Regions from separate parts of the Psychrobacillus sp. INOP01 genome, predicted to be linked through region 2. Evidence: riboswitches for the same ligand, from Rfam matches in the RefSeq annotation. Region 2 holds a riboswitch; the other holds the start of a gene.
The links. Region 2 has a riboswitch for cyclic di-GMP ahead of KD050_RS02800 (competence type IV pilus major pilin ComGC). Riboswitches for the same ligand answer to the same signal wherever they lie in the genome.
Positions count from the first base shown of each region.

Region 1 (8,940 bases), 1.8 Mb from region 2:
TTTTTAGTGCTACTGCATTTGTCGCATTGAATACTTTTTTCAAATCTTCTGCAATTGTATAAGTTCCAGTTGAAGTCTCTACAGAGTTATCTGAAACACTAATAACTGTTACCGGTTTTGAAGCTGCTTCTGCACGTACGACGAACGATGCCATTTGGCCACGTTTCACATTTGCATATGGTGAAAAAGTAGTCGCAGTTGTTCCAGTAGTAATTTCATTGTCTAATAGAGTTTGAAGGTATCCATTGTACCAATCATTTGCTTTCACATCTGTAAACTTTGTATCTGTTAGTTTACCTTCTTCAAATCCGAATGCTAATGTAATAATTTTCGCCATTTGGCTACGTGATAGCTTTTCACCTGGACCGTATGTACCATCTTCTTTACCTGATACAATGCCTTCAGCTACAAGTGCAGCAATTGGACCGTAGTATTCGTTGTCCGTTTTAATATCCTTAAAATTTGGATTCACTACATTTTTAGTATCTAAGCCTAATGCTAAAGCGATAATTTTTGCAGCTTGTCCACGAGTTACAGAAGCTTCTGGTTTAAATGTACCGTCTGTAAATCCTTTAACGATGCCTCTTTCAGTTAAATTCAGAACTGAACTATAATGTACATGTGTCGATTTTAAATCGGTGAAACCTGCTGCTTCCGTATTAAAAGGAGCTACAGTTACCACTGCTCCTGTTGCCAGTGATGTTGCTAATGCTGCTTTGAATAATTTTTGGTATGCTTTTTTGTTATTCTTCATCCAATTTCCTCCTTGTTTGTCAAAACTATAATAATATTGACCTATAGGGACAACTATACCATATTAAAAGATAATTCTAAAACAAAATATTCCAAAAAAATTCCCATTCAGGTTATTATCTGTAATATTGTGGGATATTATGTAGTATTATTGCACAAATATTATTGCTTCCATATGATTAATAGTACCTGTTATACGATAGGTGTTGAGCATAAGAAAAACCGGGCAAAAAGATGCTCGGTCCTTTATAGTCAAAACCTGTTTCTATCTTTTTCGAAGGGCTTTGGACAGCCGTTTGCTATATTATTACCGAGTGAATTTTTAGTGATATTGGTTGTGTCCTCCGTCACAACCAATATCACTTTTTTTCGGTAATCTTATGGCGTTTATCTGTCTGTCGCCCTCCTACAACTTTTAGAAACAGGTTAGTGCGTTTTTGTATAACTAGAAAAAAGCTACTTTCCTATTCATAATGGAAGCTCTCGAAGATGCAATTTCGTTCGCTATCTCGCTTCATTATTGAAAAAACACCTACTACTTCTCTTTATTTCCACTAGAATAACAGAAATCTGCTTTCCCATTTATTATTGGATAATAGCATTTAAATTTAAATAATCTTATCTTCTTAGTTATAGGCTATACTATATACTATTCCTTAGAACTACACGTTTATTGATTGAAGTGGAAGGTGGCGACTCCGGCAGGATGAGTGAGACAGATGAAACATCACAGGCGAACGCGAAGCGTCGGTGATGGTTCATCGCTCACCCTGCGGAAAGCGTCCGCCTGAAGTGGAAATCATAGTGTTATTTTTTATTTGATTAATCACCAAGAACTTAATGTTCACGGGACATTTTAATATACTTTCTGATGTATTAAGTAGCGTCCCTTTGTCTGCCACAATTTGATGGCCAATTGAATCTGACACAGGTACGCTAGAAAAGAAAAAGCCATCTGAGACTTCTCAGATGGCTCTTTTATGAGTTTACAACGTATTTGACGAGGCCCTTTGCATTTGCGTATAGGGCTGCTTGGGTTCTATCTGCGAGACCAAGCTTGGCAAATACTTGACTGACATGCTTTTTTACGGTGAATTCAGTAATATAGAGGACTTTAGAGATTTCCTTATTGGAATGCCCTTTACCTAGTTCGATTAATATCTCCATCTCTTTAGGTGTTAGTTGTTCAATATGTCCATCTTCATCCAAAGGGGTTGGAGCTTTCATGAGTAAATCCAAAACGGTTGGATCATAGTATTTACGACCCTTTCTTATCATTTGCAGTGCATGTAACAATTCTTCAGGCAATGCTTCCTTTAGCAAATAACCAGCAACTCCTATTTCTTTTGCTTTTTTAAAGTCTTCCTCGTTAGTGGATGAGGTAAGAATGACAAATTTACTCTTAATACCCACTCGGATTGCTTCTGTTATTAGCTCGATTCCTGATTCCTCTCCTAATCGAAGATCTACGATTGCTATATCTGGTTTTACTGCATTTAACAGTTCCATAGCTTCTCTTCTATTAGTAGCTTCTCCAAGCACTTTCAATGATCCGCTTAAGGAAAATAATGAATTCAACCCTCTACGAATTAATGGATGATCGTCAATTATAACCACTGTCATTATCCAAACACCTCTTGTTTTTTATGCATTTTTATATGTGGAATATCAATCTGTATGGTAGTTCCCATTTTATAAGGGGTCCCTATTTCAAATGTACCACCTAAAGAATGTACAATATTTTGCATATTAGATATCCCAATTCCTTGTTCTTTCATTGAGCCAGTCTTCGTCTGTATACCTATTCCATTATCCTTAATAATTAGGTAAGTTCTCTCTGCCTCTAAGGCTAGTGTTACTTCGATAACCGTACACTTACCATGTCGAACGGCATTTCCGGATGCTTCACAAATGATTCGATATAGACCATTCTTTGTATTTGCTGTAATAGTTGATTCATCGCCTGTTATATCATAGACAATGCGAATGTCATTTAACTTTGCGTATTCCACCAAGTAATTTTCAATAAGCACAAGAAATGGTTTCTCTCCTTTTTTTACTGTACTTAATCGATAAATAGAGGCTCGCAGCTCTTTCATCGTCGCATTAGCTGTCTGTGACAGGAATTCAAATTCCTGCTCTAATTCTTTAGTTGAAATATTCTGACTTTTTACTCGTAAACTATGCAATGAATAGACAATTCCAAACAATCGCTGTGACACACTATCATGCATTTCATTGGCAATACGATTCTGCTCTTCGCTAATCGCAAGCTGGTCCATCATATGATCCATATGAATTCTTTCCAGCATCATTTCACTAAGCTCCGCGAGAAATTCGAAAGTGCGGTGGAGTAAAAATGTGTTTTTTACTTCTGTTTTAATAGAATCGTTTACGCCTATCACTCCTATATACTCGGTTGTCCTAATTATCTTCATCCAGTACTGTTGGTTATGATATTTACGAGTAAAAGCACCTTTTTGTTTTCGTAGATGCTCCCAATCGTTTGTTAACTCCATCTCTAGACTTCTATTGGTTGTTTCATTTGATATATAGCTTTTTTGAAAGGCGCGATCCGTTACCCAAAAGAAAGCCGTATCCTTTTGTAAGCATTTCATCAAGGTCATCGTCATGACCTCTGCTAGCTTTTTCGGGTTTTTATTGGAAGAAAAATTTTCTAACATATGGTAAAGGGACATAATATGCTCCAATGTCTCTTGGTATTTCTCATTCGTATTCGCAAGTTTACCATTTACTTCGAGTAGTTCTTCTTGCTGCTCCTGTAGTTCCTTCGTTAACCCGGAAAATAAACTAGCAAGTAAAGTAATCAATATACAGACGAGATAAAAATAGGATATGTCTTCTAAAACGACGATTATACTATCACTCTGATTAGCGATAAATGTCGCAGTTGCAAGGTAAAACGTTAATGTCCCCCAGCTAAATCTAGGGGTTAGAAGGGTTGCAGCTACAAGAATGGGATTCAATGCATACCAGATAAATGGACTGGAAATACCTCCAGTTGGGATGAGTAGCAATGTTACACCAAGGGTTTCTATCAAAACTATCAATTTCACTAGATTCGTATACTCCAAATATCTCCGCTGTAAATCTGTTAAAACCCATGCAGCAACGCCTAGCGACACAACAACACCCGCTTTAAAAGCAAGCGAAGGCTGAGGTCCAAACAAATAAAAAAACGAAGTCAATAGTAGAGAAATATAACGGTAAAGAAATAATAAGTTCAAATTACTCGATGGATTCTTGTTTAAAAATGTATAAACTAGATTAGCTCTCCGCATATACACCACTAATGGATGGATCTATTCTAGTATTCCTTACTAATTCCCTACTCGCAGGCTCATAACTATATACATAATCGCCATCCACTATAAAAAATACCGGGCGGCCTTCCTCAGGATTCTTGTTTAAAAATATTGGAAGCTCCTTTTCATCGGACAATTGAAGAATCGATTTAAACGAATTCAAACTAATAATCAACCTCGGAGCACCTTTTATGTCCTGCGTCACTGTAATAATTCGTTTACCATACTTTTTGTTGATAGGGCCCACCTCCGATTTGATTGGTTTTACTCGAGTTTTCACCAATTGGGGATAAGTAAAATTTCTGTCATTCCCCAGGGAAGATAGAGGAAGTACCTCTACTAACCTCACTAAGTCAGTTGTCTCAAATAGTTCTACACTATATATTACGATTAGTGCATCTTCCTCTTCTGCTATTACCTTAATGCTATATGGACAGTTGAGAAAATATTGCTCTGTGATGAGAAGAATGAGCCCGACACAGCAACTAGCTTTATAATGATTAATCTTTTTTTCAACCTGTCACCTCCATCTCATAATAAAAACCCAATTAAATCGAGCCAGCGCTCAAGTTTAATCAGGTCGGTTGCACCAATTACTCCATACTTCTTAGGTGCCCATATACAAGAAGTATTTCACAGTATCCTTGTTAAAATATGCTATTTCTTATGTCATTATAACCAATTTAAAACTAAATAATACGTCACTCTGTGCTGTTGATTAAGTTCTATTTTTGTCGAAGTTAGGGCATCTATTGCTATGTATACTTATGGAATGCTATTATCGGGTGTTTACTTGCGTTCATCTGGAGGATACTTGCTCTCTAGGGAGCGGTTCTTGCGGAGTAGCGGGGTTTACTTGCGGTTCTGCTTGGTTTACTTGCGCTCGAGATGGTTTACTTGCGGAACGGGAGTTTATTCCATTTTTATTGTTAAAAGTTTAACTCTCCTTCCATCCAATAGGACAGAAGGAGAGTTTTTTAGTTCATTATTTTAAGCCACCCATGAAGTTTGTGAAGATTTTTGCAGCTTGTGCGCGAGTAGTTGGATGTGATGGGTTAAATTTACCGTCAGATCCATTCACTACTTGTAGCTCATAAAGCATAGAGATTGCATTGATCGTTTCTTCGTCGTAGGCAGCGATATCTGAGAATGGTGCTATTTTAGTAGCCGTGTACTTTTTGCCTGTTTTGAATGCATATGCGCGTTCAATCATTAAAGCAAGCTGTGCACGCGTTACTTTTTCAGAAGGCTTAAATTTACCATTATCTCCTTTGATAATGCCGTATTTATAGCCCGCAGCAATTTCCGATTTTGTTTCAGCCGCAAAATTCGCGATATCTTCAAACGGTGCTGCTTCTTGTGTTTCTAATTTTAATGCACGAACGATTAAGGAAGTTGCTTGTGCACGTGTCAAAGATTGCTCTGGTCTGAATGAGCCATCTGGATATCCTTTCATGAAGCCTAATAATGCAGCTTTTTGGATATAATCCGCTGCCCAATGTTTAGCAGGTACGTCTGTAAATATAATTGGTGATGGCGTTGGTGTCACTGGTGGTGTAGGTTTAACTGGACCTGGATTACCCGTTCCTGGATTAGATGTACCCGGGTTTCCGCCACCGCCTCCATTTCCAGGATTTCCTGGGTCTGTTGGTGGATTTGTAACTGTTACGTTTACCGTTTTTTCATTGCCACCATATTTTACAGTAATAGTTGTTTTACCTGCTGCTTTAGCAGTAACTAAACCATCTGTTACAGTAGCTACTTTTGGATCTGCTACTGTGTACGTCGCATCTTTTGTAACATCTTTAACTGTATCTGACTCGAATGTGCCGTAGCTTGGTGGACCATCTGTAATGTTGTTATTAGATTGAACTGGTTCGCTTGCTGGAACTGAATTTTCATATGGCGATACGAGTGTCAGCTTTGGAATTTCGTTTGACTCAAGAGAAGCAATACTTACAGTTTTAGCCGAATTAAGCCCCGAGTCTGCTGGATCTTCAGGTACTACAGGTTCTTCTGGTGTTGCTGGTTCTTCTGGCGTAGTTCCTTCTTCAGGAGTCGCTGGTTCTTCTGGTGTTGTTCCTTCCTCAGGTGTTGCTGGTGCCTCTGGTTTTACTGGCTCTGTTGGTAGAACTACACCTTCAATAACTTGCTCCCCTATGTTACCAGCTGCGTCTTTAATAATTACTTTTACTGATTCAGTTTCAGCTGTCACTGGGAATGAGAAGCTTCCATCTTGATCCAAATCAAAGTCAACTGCTGCCGTTTCTACACCATTTACTGTAGCAATATACGATGCATTTAATTTTTCATTTAGATCGTACTCTAAACCATATAAAGATAATTCTTCATTATAATCAATATATTTGTCTGTTACTTGACCTGTTACTACCCCTTCAGTTACTGCACCAGTAATTTCTGGGTCAGTAGTTTTCACGACGATTGGTCCTACATAGTCAAAAATATTATCATCGTAAGCATTGAAGTCAAATGTGTATAGACCATCAGGAATAATTGTTACAGGTTCTTCACTCCAAGGCTGGTATATTCCGTTAACAGTGAGCTTCCAAGATCCTGCTCCAAGTGAATTCGCAGCATGTAAGTATCCGATGTACCCATCCCCGTATTCTCCGCCGTCAGGATTCATGATATCCCAAACTTCTACAAAGTGAAGGCCAACCGCACCTGTCAATGTGAATGTGAGATCAGCTTTATCTTGCACACCGTCTCCATCAAACGACAAGTCTGTTTCATTAATGCTCATATTTCTAATTTCCGTTGCTGCTTCTCCACCAAAGTCTGCAGCGAATGGCAATGAAATTTCCGTGTATTCATTTTCTACTGATGTTGTTGTTTCTTTTACATTCAGTTGTAGTTTGTCTCCTGTTTTCATGTTCAGTTCTGTTTTGTCTACAGAAAGGGAGGTTTCAGTTTTAGTTTCATCAGCTGGTGTAATGTGAATGTATCCTAGAATTTCATCCCCTGCTTTTGCAGCAGCATTTTTGGACGCAGTCAACGTCACTGTTAACAATTCTTCTCCATCTAATGTAAAGGTAGGTTTATCAACAGTTACAGTCGCGTCGCTAAATTCTTTTGTAACATCAACCGTTACTTTGTATTCTCCACCAATACCTTGAATATCTTTGACTAGTATTTCCTTTGTAACTGAAATATCTTCCTCTAAAGATTGCGGTCCAAATGTTACAGTGCCCTTCAAGTTTTCAACGATTGTTCCACTTGCGTTTTGAACAGCCGTGTCTACTGCATAAGCAAGTACACTTGGGTGGGCTGCCGCGTATGCATCAACACGACCTGCACCTTGAGCGAATACATCGTATTTTGTTTTATCAAGTATTTTTGCTGTATTAGAAAGGGCTACCTTTACGTCAAATGCATTCCAATCTGGATTTGCTTGTTTGACAAGTGCTGCGATACCAGCAATATGCGGTGTTGCCATTGACGTTCCAGTTTTACGATCAAATGCTTCATTATAAACAACATCTGGGAAATCCGCTTTGTACATTGGAATGGTAGACATAATGTTCGTGCCAGGTGCACTTACATCCGGCTTAATATCAAAGTTTGGAGTAGATGGTCCACGTGAACTCGAGTCATTTACATCATCTCCAAGAGTTTTTGCGGAGTCAAAATTACCAAAAGAAACTTTTCCTTCTCCACCATTTAACGCTGCACGAATTGCATCGCCATCTGTTTGGGACATATCATAGGTTGGAATAAATGCAAAGGAATCCCCTAAGAATGTTCCAGATGCGTTCGGTGCGTTCGTACCGCCTGCAAAGTTATGGATAATTGCTGCTACTGCTCCATTTTCTTTGGCATATGCAATTTTATCAACAAATGCAATGCTGCCACGTGAGATCAATGCAACTTTACCGTCTACATCAATACCTTGGTAATCTTTTGCTTCACCGTTTCCAGGAACGGCTACTAAGTCAAACTCTCCTTGAAGTTGTGTTGCTAAGTCTTTACCGAAAGTAGACCCCATTAGTTGAAGTTGTTTCGTCAAGTTGTAGTCTCCAACTGTAACATTTATCTCACCGTTATACATTGTTTCTGGGTTAGTTGTGTTACCAACTGCGATACCCAAACGCGATGTAGCCGGAGGAGATATTGTTCCTCGGTTAGGTCCATCGTTACCAGTTGCAAGTACACCAATTGTTCCCGCCATCATAGCGTTGTTGATCGCAAAGGATCCGGCATCGGTTTCAGTGTTTGATCCTCCGCCTAGAGATAAGTTGATAACATCCATACCCTCTATCACTGCTGTGTCAATCGCTTTTACAATACCTGAATTAGATCCGCTTCCATATGCTCCAAGCACACGGTAAGCGTAAAGATCCACTTTAGGTGCTATCCCTTTAATGCCATATTCGTTCGCACCAATTGCTGCGATTGTACCTGCAACATGGGTACCGTGAGAAGTATAGAATGCACTTCCTCTTTCATTAAACTCAGGAGTTCCTGCTGGACGTTCTACAGGTGAAGTTTCAGATGCATCATCATCTGCACGAGTTCTCGTATAAACGGCCGAGTTCGGGATGAAGTTCTTTCCACCTTTATAAATTCCTGCAAATTCTGGATGATCTGCATCAATACCTGTATCAAGTACCGCTACTTTAATACCTTGCCCTTCAATTCCCTCTTCCCAAAGCTTTTCAATCCCGAGGAAGGAAATACTAGTATTCATCGCAGCATCAACTGTTGTGTCATTTTCAACTGGTTCTAATGAACTTGAATCTTCCATTGCATACACAGTTGTGTCTGGCTCAACCAATGTAACGCCATTGACATTAAGTAGCTTAACAAGATCACTAGCTTTTACGTTAGCTGCAAATCCGTT
Region 1 covers NZ_CP073315.1:2,997,080-3,006,019, reverse strand. The annotation lists gene KD050_RS14905 (S-layer homology domain-containing protein) at 1-754, opposite strand, end outside; gene KD050_RS14900 (response regulator) at 1,732-2,376, opposite strand; gene KD050_RS14895 (sensor histidine kinase) at 2,376-4,055, opposite strand; gene KD050_RS14890 (DUF5305 family protein) at 4,042-4,326, opposite strand; cyclic di-GMP riboswitch class II at 4,649-4,732, opposite strand; gene KD050_RS14885 (S8 family serine peptidase) at 5,065-8,940, opposite strand, start outside.
Region 1: another riboswitch for cyclic di-GMP. It lies ahead of KD050_RS14890 (DUF5305 family protein); the one in region 2 lies ahead of KD050_RS02800 (competence type IV pilus major pilin ComGC).

Region 2 (8,940 bases):
TTTAGAAGTGAACATGCCGTATTGTTTTGCTTGGAAAGGAAGAGATTTCTCTTCAACTTCTCCTGTAACCTCTACTTTTTTGCCTTCATCTTTAGGAGTCGTAATTTCGGCCTCTTCACTTTCAGCTTTCTTATCATTAGCTAAATTTAATATTAATCCGAACAATAGTACTCCTACAACTCCAATGATCAATCCTTGTATGCCAGCTAATATTACTTTTTTTCTCGTATTATTGCGTCTACCAATTGGCATAGAATCACCTCTTTTTCATAACCTTATCACGAAGATTATAAAAAAAGACGAGACCTATGTCGGCTCGTCCAAAAAAGTTATCGAGTTAAAAAAACAAATTTACATACCAATCGACAAGCAACTCACCATAAAAATAAGCGATAATAGCCGCTATAGCTATCGATGGACCAAATGGAATAGGTGTTTTTCTGCCTTGTTTAGATCGCCTTAAAGAAATAATACCAATAACCGTACCAATAATAGAGGCTAAAAATAGAGTCAATAGAGTTGGAACCCAGCCCAAAACTAAACCTATTACGAAGAATAGCTTAATATCCCCTCCACCCATGCCCCCCTTGGACACAACCGCGATGAGGAATAACACACAAAAACCAACAACCGCACCGATAATACTATCCCACCAGGGGCTAAGTGGCTCAAATACTCTTAACACTATTAAAGGTATCAAAAAAAATAACAGTATTTTATCAGGAATTAGCATATACGCAATATCCGACACCGTAATTATAACTAAAAGTGAAATAAACAATAGAGCAACTGCTAGCTCCAAAGTGAAACCTAACTGATAGTAAGCAAAGGTAAAAAGAAGGCCAGTCACTAGTTCCATCACTGGATACACCCAATGAATCTTTGTCCCACACCCTCGGCATTTTCCTTTTAGAACTACAAAAGAAAATACAGGCACAAGATCTTTAAACGTTAAATTTCGATTACAAATCGTACAATGGGAAGGCGGACGAACAATCGACTCCCCTTTTGGAATGCGTAAGCCTACTACGTTAAAGAAGGAACCGAAAACTAGACCGTATAAGAAAAATAAAAAAATGATTATAATTTCCATATCTACCTCTTTACCTTCATGTTCATATTATGGTATTAATAATGTTTCACCAATAATCACCATATCAGATTTTAGCTTATTGGCTTTTTTGATAATGGATTCTCCCGTGCGCGATCTGTAAAATTTCATAGAAATAGAATAGAGTGTATCTCCTGGTTGCACTTTATATGTTTTAATGGAAGGCTTTTCAGGTTCCCCTTGTACTGAAACATCCTCAGTAAATTCTTCTACTTCCACTTCAGTCTCAGTCTCTGTTTCATTCAATGGTGTTTCTTCAATTGATGGAGCTTGCCGCTCCTCCAAAACATCATATATCGGATTATTTTTATTAGAAATAGGGGGAATTACTAATCCAAATTTATTCGCTACTCCAGTTATTACAGGTGCGTAATATGTAGAAAGTACTACACTGTATTCAAGCTGATCTTCCTGTGGTCCTGGTAATACTTCTCCTTCTTCATACCCTTGAAATGAAAAAGATTCAACCACATAAATGCGTGGATTTTTTCGGATATTTTCTAAAAACTTTGTCAAAGCATCGAAGTCTTTTGATAATACCGTTAAGGATATAGAAATTGCTTCTAATCCATCAGGAGTTATTACAACCACTTCCTCTAGTGGGAGTAACTCACCATTCTCATTATCTAAATCATATGACTGTTCTTCAGTTGGCTGTTCTGTTATTGAAGTATCTTCTGCTGGTGAAACTGGTTGCTCCTCTTTCTGCACGTCAGAAAAAGCCGCATTCAATATAATACTATCCGAGCCAACTGCTGCACCTTCAAGGTCGAGAATAATGGAATCTACTAGCTTTTCAACAGGTACCTTTACAACTAGGTCCGATAAGTCTTGCTGTAACTTTTCCATATCGATTTCTGTAGTTTGATCTGATTTTACATTTGTCAGTTGTTTTTCTAGAGTAAAGTTATGCACTTTCAAAGTTGAAAATGAAGTGAAATAATATAAAATACCCACAGTAAATATAAGAAATATTCCTATCATAATCGTTAACCAATGTTGCTTCTGAAAATGAATCATGAGGCAGGCACCTCCTCAACCGATGCTTGTTTTAAGCTTTCTATGTCTATAATAATTTCATAGTTTGCTTCTACACGAGGCTGAAACTGTTGTGTATCACTAACAGCTGTGATATCTACCTCAGTATCAATATCAGTAGCGAGAGATGTTAAGGTTGCTTCCATAACATACGGCGAAGCTTTCAGCGTTGTTAAATAGTGCGCTGCCTCAGTATTAGATTCAAATTGTCCTATAAGTGATACAGAAGAATTATTAGTAGTATAAGTAAATAGCTTTATAAACCCGTGTTCTGGGAGACTTTGTGATAAGTGTTTTAACAAAAATACAGTAGGAACTGGTTTACTCTCCGCCCATTCTACGAGAATCTCTAAATGCTCTTTATCAGAGAGACTAGTCTCTATATTTTGTTGCTCCGTTTGCTTCAATAATAATTCATTTTCTAAATTGGTTTCTAGCTGTTGTTCAACAGTCTTCTCTTGGTGGTGTAAGTAATACAGAAAAAAAACCGTAGACAGAGCAGTAATACCAAGAATAATCGCAACGGCTAGCCACTCTATCTTTCTCGTTTTCTTCTGAAGTAAGTTTATATCTATATACATTATCTATTCACCTATTTCCAGGAAAGTCCAACAAGCTCTGCAAAAGAAGCGGGAATATGGACACCCTCTTTTGTCGCCCATTTATCATCCGTCATTTGATACACAGATAAGAGTTCAGTCGTCTGTAGATTAGAAGCAATAATAGGGATCAGTGGGTGATCCCCTGCAATACAAATCGTATCAATAGAGTATTTTCCATTTCGTAAATTATATAAATAAAATGATTGCAGACGAGCAACTTCTTTCTCTATGATAGCAAGATGATCCTCTAGCACCATTTCATTTCCATCTACTTGGATATATTGAAATCCAGTGCGTGTCTCGTATCCTGAAAAAGACTCAAATGGTCGAATACCCATTGTTCGTACATAAACTGGTTTATGATCATGAAACATACTTAACTGCATAACATCTAATTCTAAGTGAATTAGTAGCACATGCGCAGATTCTTCTAACTTGTTCATTTCTGCAAATAAACGATATAAACTTAAAAACGGAACATCAATAATAACCGGTCTAAGTTTTGCTTTCATTAGTACCCGTTCAATCGTAGTGACGTCTTTTTCAGGAACAGCGAGGGCAATAACTTCGTCTTTCCCTGTTACTCGATTATCCCCTACAATTTCTATAATAGGATCGGAAAAAGGCAGATGAAAAGATTCTCCTAGTTCCAAATATAGATGACCTTTCCATTCACTCGGAGGAACGGATTGAGGAATTGTAGTGGAACGCAAAAGTAAATCATGTTGAGAAAAAGAGAAAAAGGTTGGTATACCTTGTAGTTTATGTTTTTTGACAATGGACGACAATTGCTGAATAAGTCGTTCTTCATGTACTATCTGACCCGACTGGAAAGTCCCCTCTTCAATCACTTGTTGTATAAACTTAATATATTCATTCTTCCGCCCACCAACTAAAATACGTATGTATCTTTGGGTAAAAGTAATAAAAACAGCAGGTTGTGATTTCCAATATGTAAGCATTCATGTCCCTGCCTTTCTTTTAAAAACTATAGATATAAGTATAATAGCCCCGTGCACGAATGCAAAGGGCTATTGACAAATAAAATTTTATTATTTAGCTTTAACTACTTCTCTACCCTTAGTGCTTAAGTCAGTTTCTGAAGCATCTAATTTTCTTTTAGAACCAACAAGATTAATTGAATAAACTATACCTTCTTTTTTTACAATAACAGTTGAATAACCAACATCCCCATCCGGATCTTTAGGAATAGAATCTAAATACTTTCCTGCTACTAAATCACTTCCCTTTATAGTAGAAGTTGCAGTAGTATCCCAAGCACCACTCGCCTCTGCTAATTTAGCAGAACTAATAATCATTAAAGCATTCGATACATGTGCATCTTTTTTTGTATTATCAATTATTCCTGAAATTGACGGTACTGCAATCGCTGCAATAATCCCTAAAATAACTACAACTGCTAATAATTCGATAAGCGTTAATCCTTTTTCATTCTTAATCGTTTTCAACCATTTTTTCATTTTATTCTCCCCTTATTACAAATTATTTGCATGGGTGGGTGCACTAATTGCTCCTAATCGTCTAAGTGCCCAAATATTCGACAATTACTCTTCGCTTCCAATACATCTATTATTAATAATATCGGTTAAAACTACTAAAATATCAAGTCTTTTCACATAGTTCTTTTAACCTTTTTTCACTGAACTTCTGAAAAGATTGAAAACATAGGAATCATTATAGCTGCCACGATTCCTCCAATGACTACTGCTAAAAACAAAATCATCGCAGGTTCTATTAGAGACTTCAATCTCTCAGCAGCAGTGTCCACTTCCTGCTCATAAAAATCTGCAACTTTTGCCAGCATAAAGTCGAGTGTCCCCGATTTTTCACCAAGTACAATCATTTGTGATACAAATGAAGGAATTGCCCAATGACCCAGCATAGGAGTTGCTAAAGAGTTACCTTCTTGAACACTCTTACTAGCTTTTTCAATAATTTCTTCAATAACCGCATTTTCCACCACATTGCGGACTACTAATAACGATTGAGTCACTGGAACGCTAGCAGCATATAAACTGCTTAGAGTTCTTGTCATTCGAGCAAGTGTTGACTTTTGAATAACGGGACCAAAAATTGGTAGTCTAAGTATTATACTGTGAGCTAAGTATCGATATGGATCACGTTTTATTAGTACACTTACTGCTATACTTATGCCGATTATTAATATTAGAGCTACCCACCACCAAGTTTGAAAAATAGCACTTAAATCCAATAGAAATTGTGTAATGAATGGCAGTTCTGCTCCAAATGATGTAAACATACCCGCAAATCTAGGAACGATAAACCCTATCATGAAAATAACAACACCTACTGCAACAATACCAAGTACTGCCGGATAAATCATCGCAGACTGCACTTTTTGTTTCGTTTCATTTTGTTTTTCATAATAGACTGCTAACTGATCTAAAATCTCGTCAAATTGTCCACCCGCTTCCCCAGCCTTTAGCATATTCGTAAATAATACTGGAAACACTTTAGGATGCTGCTCTGCTGCAACTGAAAAAGGATGTCCTTCTCGAAGATCCTCTTCTATTTCAGCCAAAACTTGCTTCAATTTTTTTTGCGAAGTTTGATCCTTTAAAATCGAAGTCGCATCTAATATGGATATACCCGCTTTAATGAGAGTCGAAAACTGACGAATAAAAATAACTAAATCCTTGAAGGGAACTTTTCCACTTCCTAAATTTAAATCTTGGTATAAAAAACCAGTTTTCATCGAAATTTCTCGCGCGGCTATACCTTTTTTACGAAGCTTTAATTTTGCATCATCAGCTGTTGGAGCACGCATGATACCTTTCACAATTTCTCCTTTTTTATCTCTCCCATTATATTGAAAATAAGCCATTATACCATCTTCTCCGCAAAATAGGGTTCTAGTTGTTCGTTTGATACTAATTTCTCTTTAGCTAGACGTTCTAGTTCACTTTCCATTGTTTGCATACCCATCGATTTGCTTGACTGCATAACGGAATGAATTTGATGGATTTTTTCATTTCTTATTAGATTTTTTACTGCCGGAACATTTAAAAGTATCTCAAATGCAGCTACTCTACCTTTACCAGTAATGGATTGGAAAAGTCGTTGTGAAATAACCGCTTGAAGTACGGAAGCCAATTGAATTCTTACCTGTGGCTGCTGATTGGGCGGAAAAACATCGATGATTCGATCAATCGTCATAGAAGCACTCGTTGTATGTAATGTAGCAAGTACTAGATGGCCAGTTTCTGCTGCAGTAATTGCTGTAGAAATTGTTTCTAAATCTCTCATTTCACCAACTAGTATAACGTCAGGATCTTGTCGTAGCGAAGCTCTTAATCCAGATGCAAAAGTTTTTGTATCGAAACCCACTTCTCGTTGATTGATAATACAGGTGCCATGAGAATGTAAATACTCGATTGGATCTTCTAATGTAATAATATGTTTTTTGACAGTTTGATTCATTTCTTGAATCATCGATGCAAGTGTGGTAGATTTCCCTGAACCAGTCGGACCTGTTACTAATACTAGTCCTTGAGGTTTCTTTGCAATATCATGTAAGATAGTTGGCAAATTTAAATCCTCGAAAGTTGGAATTACTTTTGGTATTACACGGAAGGCAAGACTCACACAATTTCGTTGATAGTACGCATTTACACGAAATCGAGAAACTCCAGGTAAACTATATGAGAAATCGAGATCACCCTTTTCTATAAATGTGTCCCATAGATTCGGAACTATAGCTACTTTGGCCATTTCTTCCGTGTCTATTGGTTTTAATATATCTTGTCCAAATCTTTTTAATTCACCATGTAATCGCATCATTGGGGGCATACCAACTGTTAAATGTAAATCAGAGGTTCCAAGTTCAAAAGAGGCTTGTAACAACTGATGTAGCTTTTCTTTCATAATTGTAATCCTCCTCTCCTACTCTACTTTTGCGACACGTAGTACTTCTTCAACTGTGGTGTAACCCGCTTTCACCTTCAATAGTCCATCATCAATTAAAGGGATCATCCCATTTTTCATTGCAGTTCTTTTCACTTCTGTCATACTACGATTGTTATATAGCAGCTCACGAATTTCATTGTCCACTACGAAAATTTCATGAATTGATAATCGACCTTTAAAACCAGTTTCACTGCAAGCTTTGCAGCCCCTACCTCTAAATAGCTTTTCAACCTTAATAAATCGTTTATCAAATAATTCTTGCTCAATTGAAGAAGGAATATATTCTTCTTTACAAACGTCGCAAATTTTACGTACTAATCTTTGTGAAACAGCACCATTTAATGCTGAAATAACTAGATAGGGCTCAATATTCATATCTAGAAGTCTCGGAATAGTACTGATCGCATCATTTGTGTGTAGTGTACTTAACACGAGATGCCCGGTTAACGCTGCACGAATGGTAATTTCAGCAGTTTCCTCATCTCTTATTTCCCCCACCATAACAATATTTGGATCTTGGCGTAAAATTGCACGTAAACCACTTGCGAACGTCAACTGGATATGAGGATTTACTTGAACCTGATTAATCCCCTCCATTTGGTACTCTACTGGGTCTTCAATTGTAATAATATTAACGGATTCTTGATTTATATGTTGAAGAGCGGAGTAAAGCGTCGTCGTTTTCCCCGACCCAGTCGGACCCGTAAGCAATACAAGACCAGTTGGTTTTTCTATTAACTCTATAAATGTTTGTACATACCTTTTATTGAAACCTAGTTGATAAATTGGCTTCACGGCATTAGCTAAATCTAATAATCGAATAACCATTTTTTCCCCATAAACTGTAGGTAATATGGAAATACGCATATCGATTGTTTGTTGACCTTGTGTTAACCGAACCCGCCCATCTTGCGGTAAACGAGATTCGGTAATATTTAGATTTGCCATGATTTTTATACGTGCGACCAAAGATGGAAATTGACTCATCTGTATTACTCGATCCGTCGCAAGTAAACCATCCACACGGTATCTTACTAACACTTTGTCTTCATGTGCATCAATATGTATATCACTAGCCTGAATCTGAATCCCACGTGATAATATTTGATTTACCAGACGAATTGCAGGGGCTTCATCCTCATTCGCCCCTTCTTGTGACAAATTTTCGGTTAATGCTATAGATGCTGCTTCTTTTGTTAGTTTATCTATCGTTTCCAAAATATCTTTCCGGGAAGAAATAACAGGCTGCACCGTAAAGCCTGTCATCAATTCGATATCATCAATTACAACATAGTCAAGTGGGTCTGCCATAGCTACCTTTATCGTCTGTTCGTCTTTTTCAATAGGTAGGGCATAATTTTGTCTTGAATAATCTGATCCTACCAATTGGATAAGTTTCGTATCTATCGGAAATAAATTAAGTGCGACGTGAGCAATTCCAAGTTGAAATTCCAATACTTCAATAAGTTGGCGATCAGTCAAATAGCCACGTTCAACGAGGGCATCCCCTAGTCTCTGTCCAGGTGTCTTTTTTTGTAACGCCATTTGAAGCTGATCTTCTGATATTATACTTGCCTCAACTAACAAATCTCCAAGTCTTTTTCGAATAGCCATTTTTCACGCTCCTTAACTTGTTTAAGATATAGTATACTAAATAGTATAATGGATACACAGGATAAAAAGGTAGCTGAATCTTACGAATTATAAAGGGTGATTGGTAGAATATGAGAAACAAATTAAATAATAATAAAGGATTAACACTGATTGAAGTTTTAGCCTCTATTGTACTTCTCTCTATCGTAATCATTTCATTTATGTCTTTGTTCCCTCAAATGACTCTAATGAATCATAAAACAGAAGATAATCTTCAAGCAGCAAATGTGGGAAAAGAGTTGCTGGTTGAAATAAAGAAGTTGACCTTTGAATCTATAAAGAATGGGGATAGCTTACCCATCACTAATATTTCGATTGATATAAATTCAAATTTAACAATAATCGACGGAACTTATAAATCTTTTAAAGTCAAGATATCACTATATGCTAACTTAGATATAAGTGGTGAAATTCAAAAACTACATAGAATTAGAATTGAAGTCTTAGATGATAAGTCCACTGTTTTAACATCAACCTATGGTTATATGGAGCATAATTGATTTTCTCAAGAGGAGTATAACGTATGAAAAAAAGACTGGATCAACAAGGATTCACATTAATAGAATTACTCGCGGCACTTGTATTATT
Region 2 covers NZ_CP073315.1:537,359-546,298, forward strand. The annotation lists gene KD050_RS02775 (hypothetical protein) at 1-252, opposite strand, end outside; gene KD050_RS02780 (prepilin peptidase) at 338-1,093, opposite strand; gene KD050_RS02785 (LysM peptidoglycan-binding domain-containing protein) at 1,121-2,131, opposite strand; gene KD050_RS02790 (PilN domain-containing protein) at 2,128-2,730, opposite strand; gene pilM (type IV pilus biogenesis protein PilM) at 2,742-3,713, opposite strand; gene KD050_RS02800 (competence type IV pilus major pilin ComGC) at 3,804-4,232, opposite strand; cyclic di-GMP riboswitch class II at 4,257-4,340, opposite strand; gene KD050_RS02805 (type II secretion system F family protein) at 4,409-5,617, opposite strand; gene KD050_RS02810 (type IV pilus twitching motility protein PilT) at 5,617-6,657, opposite strand; gene KD050_RS02815 (GspE/PulE family protein) at 6,676-8,313, opposite strand; gene KD050_RS02820 (type IV pilus modification PilV family protein) at 8,424-8,852, shown strand; gene KD050_RS02825 (PulJ/GspJ family protein) at 8,876-8,940, shown strand, end outside.